DNA from 3 places in the Brevibacillus sp. 1238 genome. Region 3 is predicted to be linked to each of the others. Evidence: riboswitches for the same ligand, from Rfam matches in the RefSeq annotation. Region 3 holds a riboswitch; each other region holds the start of a gene.

Region 1 (3,277 bases), on a different contig from region 3:
AACTCGCCGTGGACAAGCACGTCCAGCCCGATCTCTTCCTGAATCGCAATCCACTGCTTGATTTGCTCCGCGATGAAGGCATCGTACTGCTCGACTGTCCAGTTCCCTTTTTTGTACTGCTGTCTGGCCTGACGAACCTCTGCCGTCTGCGGGAAACTGCCGATCGTCGTTGTAGGCAAAAGCGGCAGCTTCCAGGCGGCTTGCTGGATATCGCGGCGCTCGTGGAACGGCACGTCGCGTTTGGCTTCTGTCGTCTCCAGCGCTTTTCGAGCCTGCTGTACTTTCTCCCGGTTTCTCGCCGGAGACTCGGCCAGGCGGAGCAAGTCCTTTTCGTTCTGGGCAATTTCCTTCGAGATAACATACTTTCCAAATCGGAATCCTTGGACTAAAAGCTGCACTTCTCCCAATTTTTCGTCCGCAAAGGCTAATGCCGCTTGAACTTCCCCAGGCAAATCGGTTTCTGCTTCAACAGTGACGGGAACATGCAAAAGGCTGCTCGATGGCTGTAGCCAAATCCGGTCCGGGTCGACCACATTGCTGATCGTCTTGACCAGCTCCCACTTTTCCTCCAGGGCCGAGCGCCAAATGTTGCGGCCATCGATGATTCCTGCGCCGAGCACTTTTTCCTGCGGGAAACCATGTGCCGTCAGGTTGGCCAAATTCGCTTTTCCTCCGTGGACAAAGTCCAGGCCCAAGCCTTCCACTGGCAGCGCGATCAGCTCCTCGTACCAATCCACCGCTTCGAAATACGTCTGAACCATCAGCTTGAGGTGTGGCAGCGCCTGACTGAACTGTTCGTACACCCGGCGAATGAGCGCTCTGTCCTGCTCGGAAATATCTTGGACGAAAGCCGGCTCATCGATTTGCACCCATTCCACGCCATGCAGTTCGAGTTCACGAAGCACGTCCACGTAAAGCGGCACGATCTGATCGACAACGCGTTCGAACTCGTCTTTCGCATATCCTTTCGCCAGCTTGACAAACGTGTACGGCCCGACAATCACCGGCTTCCCGACGATGCCCAGCTGATCCCTGGCCTCCAGGTACGCTTTCAGCGGCCTGTTCTCTGCCAGCACTGGCGGGCGTTCGCCAAACTCAGGAACGATGTAGTGATAGTTCGTATTGAACCACTTGGTCATTTCGCTTGCGACAGCTTCTTTGTTGCCGCGCGCCATGGCGAAGTACGTATCGAGCGGTACCGGGCCGCCATCATAGGCAAAACGCTTCGGAACGAGTCCGAACATGACAGCCATGTCCAGCATGTGATCGTAGTAAGTAAAGTCGTTGACGGGAATCCACTCGATGCCTTTGTCTTTTTGCTTGATCAGATGCTGCTGGCGGATTTGCTCCATTTGCGCAAGGAACGCTGACTCTTCCAATTTGCCTGCCCAAAAGGACTCCAATGCTTTTTTCCACTCCCGGTCTTTGCCGATTCGCGGATATCCCAGGTTGCTGCTTTTCATGAGCTTTCTCTCCCATCCATTGAAGGTATTTGTAAAGCCAATCAAAAAAGGCACTTCCAACGGTCAAAAAGAACGTTAGAAATGCCAAATAAGCACTGAGATCACAGCATCCTAACACCTCCCTATCTCCCGTAGGTTAAGCAGTGTTGTCGAAACAGGCAGGTCTCCTGACTTGAGGATCACGATCTGCACAACGCCTTCCCAGTCCGTCTCGACCAGTGGCTTATCGCTGTGCAAACTCCCCTCATACAGTGGCGGGACCGTGTCGGATTCTCACCGACTTCCCTTTTCATCCTTGCGCCGATTTTCGCGGCCAAAGAACCTGTTCCCACTCATATGAAATTGTCGGTATGAGTGCATGTGCTCTCGCATCTAGCAAAAGAGCACCTTTCTCCTTACAGTAACACGTAAACCAGTTTTTGTCATGCTAAACTATTTCCACTCACCAAAATTATTTCAAAGTTCAGCCTGATTGCCTCTACTCTGCCAGCTTTCCGGTTTATTGCTTGGTCAATCGCAGCTCCTGTGCCCGCAGAGAAGGTTTGCGAATCATGTAAATAGTGTAGCCGATCACAGCGCCTGCAACAGCGGGCAGCATCCAGCCAAGCCCGATCGTATACATCGGCAAGTAGCGAGTAAAGAAGTCGTTGATGACGGGAAGCTGGGCACCTGCCGCGTTCAGTCCGTCAAACAGGCTGATCAGAAAAGTAGCGAGCAAGCTTCCCTGATACACCTCTGGTCTTCCGCCAAATCCTTTGTGCATAAACGTTAAAAAGACGAGGGAAATCGCAATCGGGTACATGGTCATCAAGATCGGAACCGACACTTTGATCAGCGCCGTCAAGCCGATATTGGCGACGAGTGTACTGAACACAGCCAGAATGACGGCAAACTTTTTATACGAGATCGCCGGAAACAGCGAATGGAAAAACGAAGAGCAAGCTGTAATGAGGCCGACACTGGTGGTCAGGCATGCGATCGTAATCATGAGGCCAAGCAAAACGGCGCCGTAAGAGCCGAAGTAGTAATTGGACACCTTGGCCAAAATTTGCGCCCCGTTTTCCAGATGACCAAGCTTCTCCACACTGGAAGCGCCCATATAGGCAAGCACCGTGTAAAAGAACGCCAGAAGTGCGCCCGCGATCATCGTTGCTTTTGCGCACGTGAGCAAAATTTGCTTTTTCGCCGTGATGCCTCTTTGCTTGATCGCATTCACGATGATGATTCCAAACACAAATGCCCCCAAAGCGTCCAAGGTTAAATAGCCGTCCTGAAAGCCTTTGTAAAACGCTTTGGACTGATAGTCCGTCACAGGTGCTTGCAGCGCGCCAATCGGGAACAAAATCGCCGTCAACACAATCACGCCGATAAAAGTCAGCTTGATCGGTGTCAAGACTTTTCCGACTACATTGATAATTTTTCCAGGATTGAGAGATAACAGGCAAGCGAGTGTAAAGAACAAGACGGTGAAGACGATCAGTGGAACCGGACCAGCTTGCTCGGACAAAAATGGCTTGATTCCGATCTCAAACGAGACGTTCCCGGATCGCGGAATGGCGAAAAACGGCCCGATTGCCAAGTAGAGCAAAATCGTAAACACAAGACCAAATACCGGATGCACACGACTCGCCAACGAACGCAAATCATCCATTCCCGAATAAACCAGAGCGATAATCGCCAGCAGCGGCAGCCCGACTCCCGTCACCAGGAAGCCCGCATTGGCCGTCCATACGTTCGTTCCAGCCATTTGCCCCAGCATTGGTGGAAAAATCAGATTCCCCGCTCCGAAGAACAGAGCGAACAGCATAAAGCCG
Region 2 (3,277 bases), on a different contig from region 3:
CAGCAGGCGTCCGATGCGCTTGTGCAACTGACAGACAGGCTGCTGCAAATCAATCCCGAACGGTTGCCTACAGCTGCCGAAGTGCAGGCTGTGTCTGACAAGCTAGGCAAAGCTGCGCGTATCGTCGAACACACCTCTGCGCTGGTCGACAAGCTGAACCGCTACATTCCGGGGCAGCCGCTGACGCCTTTTTCCGAGCGGCTCCATAAGCTGGAAGAGAAAATGCATCGGCAAATCGAGATTCTCGATACGATAGCGAAAGCGTTGGCAGACGGGAAAAAGCCCGCAAGAGACTTGATCGAGAGTCTGAATCAGTTGGCGAAAAACACGAGTGCGGAGCTGGGAGACATCCTGGCGCGCTACGATAGCGAAATCGTTCCGAAAATCGCCGAGGGCATCGAAAAGCTGAAAACAGTCGTGGGCGATTCCGCCGAACTGCTGCAAAAAGCAAAAGACAAGCTGCCGGATATCGAGGCGATTTTGAAAGAGACAAAAGCCGGACTGGAGCTGGGGCTGGCCGAACTGAAACGAATCGAGCAGGAGCTGCCGCAGATTCAGGCGCGGGTCCATGAACTGGCGCAAACGTTGCAAAGCAAGTCCGAAGCGTTTGCCAAAGCGATCCACACGGCAGCGCCGTTCCTCAAGCAGCATTTGCCAGAAATCAAGCAAAAGCTCGACCAGGCGGCTGGCTTCATCCAAAACGATTTGCCGCAAGCCGAGGCGGAGCTGACCAAGCTGGCTGACTTTGTCCGCAACAAGCTGCCTGAGGTGGAGAACGGCGTCCACCGGGTAGCCGAGCTGGTGCGCGATGATCTGCCCAAGCTGGAGAGTGCGATTGCGCAAGCGGCGGACAAGCTGAGAGAGGTCGAGGCGAACAATCACTTTGCCGATCTCGCCAAGCTGCTGCGCGGGGATATCAAGCGAGAGAGCGAGTTTTTGGCAAGTCCGGTGCAGATCAAGGAAAACCGCAAATATCCGATTCCGAACTACGGTTCGGCGATGTCGCCTTTTTACGGAGTATTGTCGCTATGGGTAGGAGCGACCTTGCTGATTTCTTTGCTCAAACCAGACCCGGAGAACCCGGACGGACGCTACAAGCCGTACCAGCTGTACCTTGGCCGCCTGGGCACATTCGTGACAATCGGGCTGTTCCAGGCACTGTGTATTACGCTCGGTGACTTTTACATTTTGGAAGCGTATGTGGCTGACAAAGTTCCGTTTGTCCTTTTCGCGATGCTCGTCAGTATGGTGTTCGTGACGATCACGTATACGCTGTTGTCGGTATTCGGCAATGTCGGCAAGGGTATCGCGATCATTTTCATGGTCTTCCAGTTTTCCAGCTCCGGGGGCACGTTCCCGATCAGCATGACGGCGCCTTTTTTCCAGGCACTCAATCCGTTTATGCCGTTCACCTACGCGATCAGTTTGTTGCGTGAAGGGGTCGGGGGCGTCCTCTGGGAGACGGCGATTCGGGATATTCTCATGCTGTGCGGCTTCATCGGCATCAGTCTGTTTATTGCGCTGGCTTTGAAACGACCGCTGAGCGGGCTGATTCAAAAATCGATGGAAAACGCGAAGAAAACGAAGATCATCGGGTAATCCGCTCGGCCATGATGCCAGCCTGTCAGTAGATGGGCTGGCATCATGGCCGTAATATCCAATATTTAGCAAAGAAAAGAATTGTTAATTTTCAAAATAACTGATATATTGAGAGCAAACTTCATACGTGTACAAACAGGTGCAGATAAATTCAACACTTTTATCTGCTTAAAAGGGAAGTTCGGTTCGAATCCGACGCTGTCCCGCAACTGTAATTGGGAGCGATTCGAAGATACCACTGTTTTCGCCAGCCGAAAATGGGAAGGTTCGAAAAGCGATGATCATAAGCCAGGAGACCTGCCTGTTTGAGCGCAACATCAATACCTACGAGGATAGGGGGTGTTAAGTGCGAGATGGATAGGCGTGTTTTTGATTTTCACAATCAGCATGCTTGTTTCGGTATTCATTCGCCTCTTAACAACTTCTGCGGAAGTTGTTTTTTTGTGCGGATTTTCAGGAGGGTACGTGACGGATGAGTGATTTTTTGTTTGGAACGGTGGAGTATTTCACCAACGATTTTCAGGCGTGCATTATGAACAACTTGACGATAGAGAACCCGAGCGCGATCAAAGCGCATTACGCGAAATTAAAAGCAGAGGTCATCAGGCGAGCAGAAAATCAGGCAGATCAAGAAAAGCTTTTGCACAATCTCGACAAGGCTTATCAACGTCTAAAGGTCAACTTAATCGGGGCGGAGGATGAAGAGAATGGGAGCTGAAGAAAAGTTTTTTCCAGGTCTGGAAGGTGTGGTCGCTGCGGAAACGAGCATTTCCTTTTTGGATACGAAGCAAGGGGAAATCGTCATCAAAGGGTACGATTTGATCGAGCTGTCCAAAGCGCATCGTTACTTGGATATCGTCCATCTTTTGCTGGAAGAATCGTTGCCGAACGAACAGCAAAAGCGCGAAGTGGAAGAAAAGCTGAAAGCCGAGTACGACATACCGAACCAAGTATTCGACATGCTCAAGCTGCTGCCGGAAAAAACGCATCCGATGGACGGCTTGCGCACCGGGCTTTCTGCGCTTGCCGGATACGACAGCCAACTGGACAACTGCACGGCGCAAGCCAACAAGGAGCGGGCTTACAAGCTGCTGGGCAAAGTGCCGAACATCGTCGCCAACAGCTACCGCGTGATTCAAAAGGAAGCGCTGATCGCGCCGCTGCCGGAGCTGTCGTACAGTGCGAATTTCCTGTACATGATCACGGGCAAAATCCCGTCCGACTTTGAAGAAGCCATCTTCGACCGTTCGCTTGTTTTGTACAGCGAGCATGAGATGCCTAATTCGACGTTTACGGCACGCGTCATTGCCTCGACGATGTCGGATTTGTACGGGGCGTTGACCGGGGCGGTCGCTTCCTTGAAAGGGAACTTGCACGGCGGCGCGAACGAAGCGGTGATGCACATGCTGCTTGAGGCAGGCTCGGTCAAGGAGTTTGAAGCTTTGCTGGAGTCCAAGCTGGCCAACAAGGCGCGGATCATGGGCTTCGGGCACCGCGTGTACATGAAAAAGATCGACCCGCGCGCACTGATGATGAAGGACGCCCTGAAACAATTGTGTGATGCAAAAGGCGACGACTTGCTGTACCAGATGTGCGAGGCAGGCGAAAAAATCATGGAGCGCGAGAAGGGCATTTACCCGAATCTGGACTACTACGCCGCTCCGGTTTACTGGATGCT
Region 3 (3,277 bases):
TGGGCGATCGCGTATCCCAGACGCAGGCCGGGAATCGCATACATTTTCGTCATCGACCGCATCAAAATGACCCGCGGAAAGCTCTCCAGGCGACTCGCCAGCGTAAATTGCCGTTCTTCCGCCACGAAATCGAGAAAAGCTTCGTCCACGACCAGCCAGGTGCCTGTCTCTGCCGCCCAGTCCGCCATTTGCAACAGCTCCTGCGGCTCGTACAAGATCCCGGTCGGGTTGTTCGGCGAGCCGACAAATACGAGATCAGCCTGTTCAAACAGCTTGTACAGCTCGGCGCGATCCGGCTTGTAGCCGTTCTCTGCTTTTCCGTAGCAACCAATGACACGCGCGCCAAACTGCTCGGAAAGCTCTGCATATTCCGAAAAGCACGGATACACGACGCCGACTGTCTCTGGTTGCAGCCCGAGAATCGCCAAAGCCATCGCTTCCGCCGCTCCATTGGCTGGCAAAAGACATGCTTCCGGCAGTCCGAGACGCTTCGCCAGCGCCTGGCGAAACTCGCGGTGTCCCGGGTCCGGATAGCGCAACACCGCAGACAGCGAATCCAGCAGCATGTCCCTGACCCGTTCCGGCATGCCGAGCGGATTGATATTGGCGCTGAAATCGAGAAACTCCCCTGGCTTTACGCCAAAGCGTTGCGAGGCGGTCAGCAAGTCGCCACCGTGACCATACGTTTCCAGCACGTTCATTAAAATTCTACCCCCAGCACTGCTGGTATTCCTTCGTCATAGTAATGCTTGAGCGGCTTCATTTCTGTCACCAGATCAGCCATGTCCATCACTTCTTGCTTGGCGCTCCGCCCCGTCACGACCAGATGCACATGGCTCGGCCTGTTTTGAATCGCTTCCAAAACATCCGACAGCGGCAGCACATCGTCAATGGGAAAACGATCGATCGCCAGCGCGTTGTTCAGCTCGTCCAAAATCACGACGTCATACGCTCCCGAAGACAGCTTTTCCCGGGCAAAAGTCCACGCCTCCTTGAGCGCTTCCCGATGCTCCTCTGGCGTCTTCGTCCACGTAAAGCCTACGCCCTTTTGCACGATCTCGATGCCGAGCTTGTCAAAAATGATTTTCTCTCCATACGTCCGCTCAGGCGACTTGATGAACTGAATCATAATCACCTTTTTCCCCCGCCCGGTCGCCCGTACAGCCAGGCCCACCGCTGCTGTCGTCTTTCCTTTTCCGTCTCCGGTATAGACCAAAAACAGTCCACGTTTATTGCTCACAACGCACACCCCCAGATTGAAGTGAAGACCTTGCTGTCATTTTGACCCTACATACTTTTCAGGGCCCCCGTCAGTTACCTAAAAAGGATAGTTTTCTCCAGCCCTTTTCAGGTACTTTTCGGGGACCCCATTGTCCAGTCCAAAAAGTGTCAGCGATTGCTTGTCAGGCGCACAAAAAAACGCTTTGTTTTCCAAAATCTAGAAGGAAAACAAAGCGCGGATAGCTGACAAAAACAATCCTCACCTCTTCCTTTGACCCGAAGGAAAACAGTGCATACACCAAAACAGGCAGGTTTCCTGGCTCAAGGATCATCACTCTTCTTCTCCTTCCCGCCTCGTAGTGGGGCAGTGGATGGCGCCGTTGCCAGGAAGAAGAGCTACTCTTTTACAGTGGCGGGACCGCGTTGGCATTTCACCAAACTTCCCTTTTAACCCTGTCTTTCACGAAATAAGCACTCGCAAAAACACAAGGACCTGTTTTCTATCCTATTCAAATGTCGTTCATTCATTTCAATAACACTCACTTGTTTTAATAATAGCAAATGCTACCGTGGATTCAAGCAAAAGCTGCAAATCGGAGAGGGAAAATGGAAAAACACGGAAAATCCGAGGGAGCGATTCTTGCAAACAACGAAAAAAGCCAGCCTGAGCTGACTTTTAAACTTCCCATCATTAACCAGCGAGGAAATCAGCCAAGATCACTTCCATGTCAAACGGGGTAATCCCCTCTTCCATGGAAAAAACCGTGTCTGCTTCCTCCATCCGGTCGGTAATCGTCCCTCTCGCCTGTGCGTGCAGGGTGAACAGCTCGTGCAAGGTCGGCTTCACAAGTGTCGTCAGCGCGCGGCCCATCCATTCGATACCGCCGCCATTTGCCTCTACGTTGTTGACGAAGCGCGGATGCGAACGCAGCGCGATGTCCGTCCAAATGACTTTTCGCTCTGCCAGATCGAGAATGACCGGGAGGCAGATCGTCGAACGGGCAGCGATGTCGGCTTTATCCTGAACTGTCAACGGTTCAAAAACTTCGCCGGACTCGGGCTGACTGCGGATCATCCAGCCTGCGAAGCACTCCGGCAAATCGCAATACGGCTGGCTCGTAAACGAGTTCAGTGACATCACGACATAGCGCCCGCCGTATCGAAGCACTGACTCGATATCGACATCGATGAACTCGCACGCTCCGTTCGGCGCTTGTACGACATCGCCGCTATGGCAGGCGCGATACTTCTCGGACCGCAAATTGGTGTAGGACACATGCTCCATGTACGTCCACTTCTCGTCATACAGGACAGCGGACAAATCGATATCTACCCGCCCGGTAGGGACATCGTTGACGATCCCTTCCTTCCACCAGGTGAAAAAGCGGATCGTGCTCCCCTCGGGGATCGGCAGTCTGGAGCCGCGCGCTATCGTGCGCAACGCCTTGCTTGCCGATCTTTGGGAAAAAGGCACCAGTTGCTCGTGCAATTGCGGGTCGATATAAACTTTTCCGAGAGCAGGCAAGGCAGAAAAGCGCTGAATCAACACCTCGCGACATATCCCGGCTGCACGCGCGCGCTGTTCATCCACCAGCCGTGGAAGCGCATTGGGGATCGCCTGTACTTTTGCCACTTCTCCTTTTGGAAAGAACGTTCGCCACTCACCGTATCGCTCCCGCTTGTCAAAGTGATTCATCACCTGCAAAAGGACGGGGGTCGATACAGAAGTCGCTATCTGCTCAAAGGAGCGCAACACCTGATCGCCCGCTTCCGTCAAGCGGAGCATGTGATCCAGCCGTCGGGCAAATTCACCTGGCCGTTGCATCAGCAATCTGGTCGCTTCTTTTATATCGCACACCAGGATCGCCAGCTCGACCTGACTGTTGAAAGTCTCGATGCGCCGATTGTTGCGCAAAATATCAAACGCTTCCGCTGCCCGCGGATAGCGGTCTTTGTATTCAAAAGGATGCAAAATCTCCCCGAGGCGAATCCAGCGGTTTTTATAGCGCTGCATGTCTTCCGCCAGGTTCGGGCTTGCTTCCAGCAATCGAAGCAA

What was found. A riboswitch is a leader RNA that binds a small molecule or an ion and turns the genes downstream of it on or off. The one in region 3 is predicted to bind cobalamin.
Region 1: it holds a riboswitch for cobalamin, as region 3 does, so the genes downstream of both, metE (5-methyltetrahydropteroyltriglutamate--homocysteine S-methyltransferase) here and cobO (cob(I)yrinic acid a,c-diamide adenosyltransferase) in region 3, are expected to answer to the same signal.
Region 2: it holds a riboswitch for cobalamin, as region 3 does, so the genes downstream of both, M2298_RS17795 (hypothetical protein) here and cobO (cob(I)yrinic acid a,c-diamide adenosyltransferase) in region 3, are expected to answer to the same signal.

What each region holds. Positions count from the first base shown of each region.
Region 1 is NZ_JARXWC010000002.1:688,767-692,043, reverse strand. It holds gene metE (5-methyltetrahydropteroyltriglutamate--homocysteine S-methyltransferase) at 1-1,463, opposite strand, end outside; cobalamin riboswitch at 1,604-1,804, opposite strand; gene brnQ (branched-chain amino acid transport system II carrier protein) at 1,963-3,277, opposite strand, start outside.
Region 2 is NZ_JARXWC010000007.1:162,573-165,849, forward strand. It holds gene M2298_RS17790 (YhgE/Pip domain-containing protein) at 1-1,599, shown strand, start outside; cobalamin riboswitch at 1,720-1,918, shown strand; gene M2298_RS17795 (hypothetical protein) at 2,072-2,317, shown strand; gene mmgD (citrate synthase) at 2,307-3,277, shown strand, end outside.
Region 3 is NZ_JARXWC010000001.1:78,721-81,997, reverse strand. It holds gene cobD (threonine-phosphate decarboxylase CobD) at 1-701, opposite strand, end outside; gene cobO (cob(I)yrinic acid a,c-diamide adenosyltransferase) at 701-1,240, opposite strand; cobalamin riboswitch at 1,511-1,732, opposite strand; gene M2298_RS00380 (TerD family protein) at 1,913-3,277, opposite strand, start outside.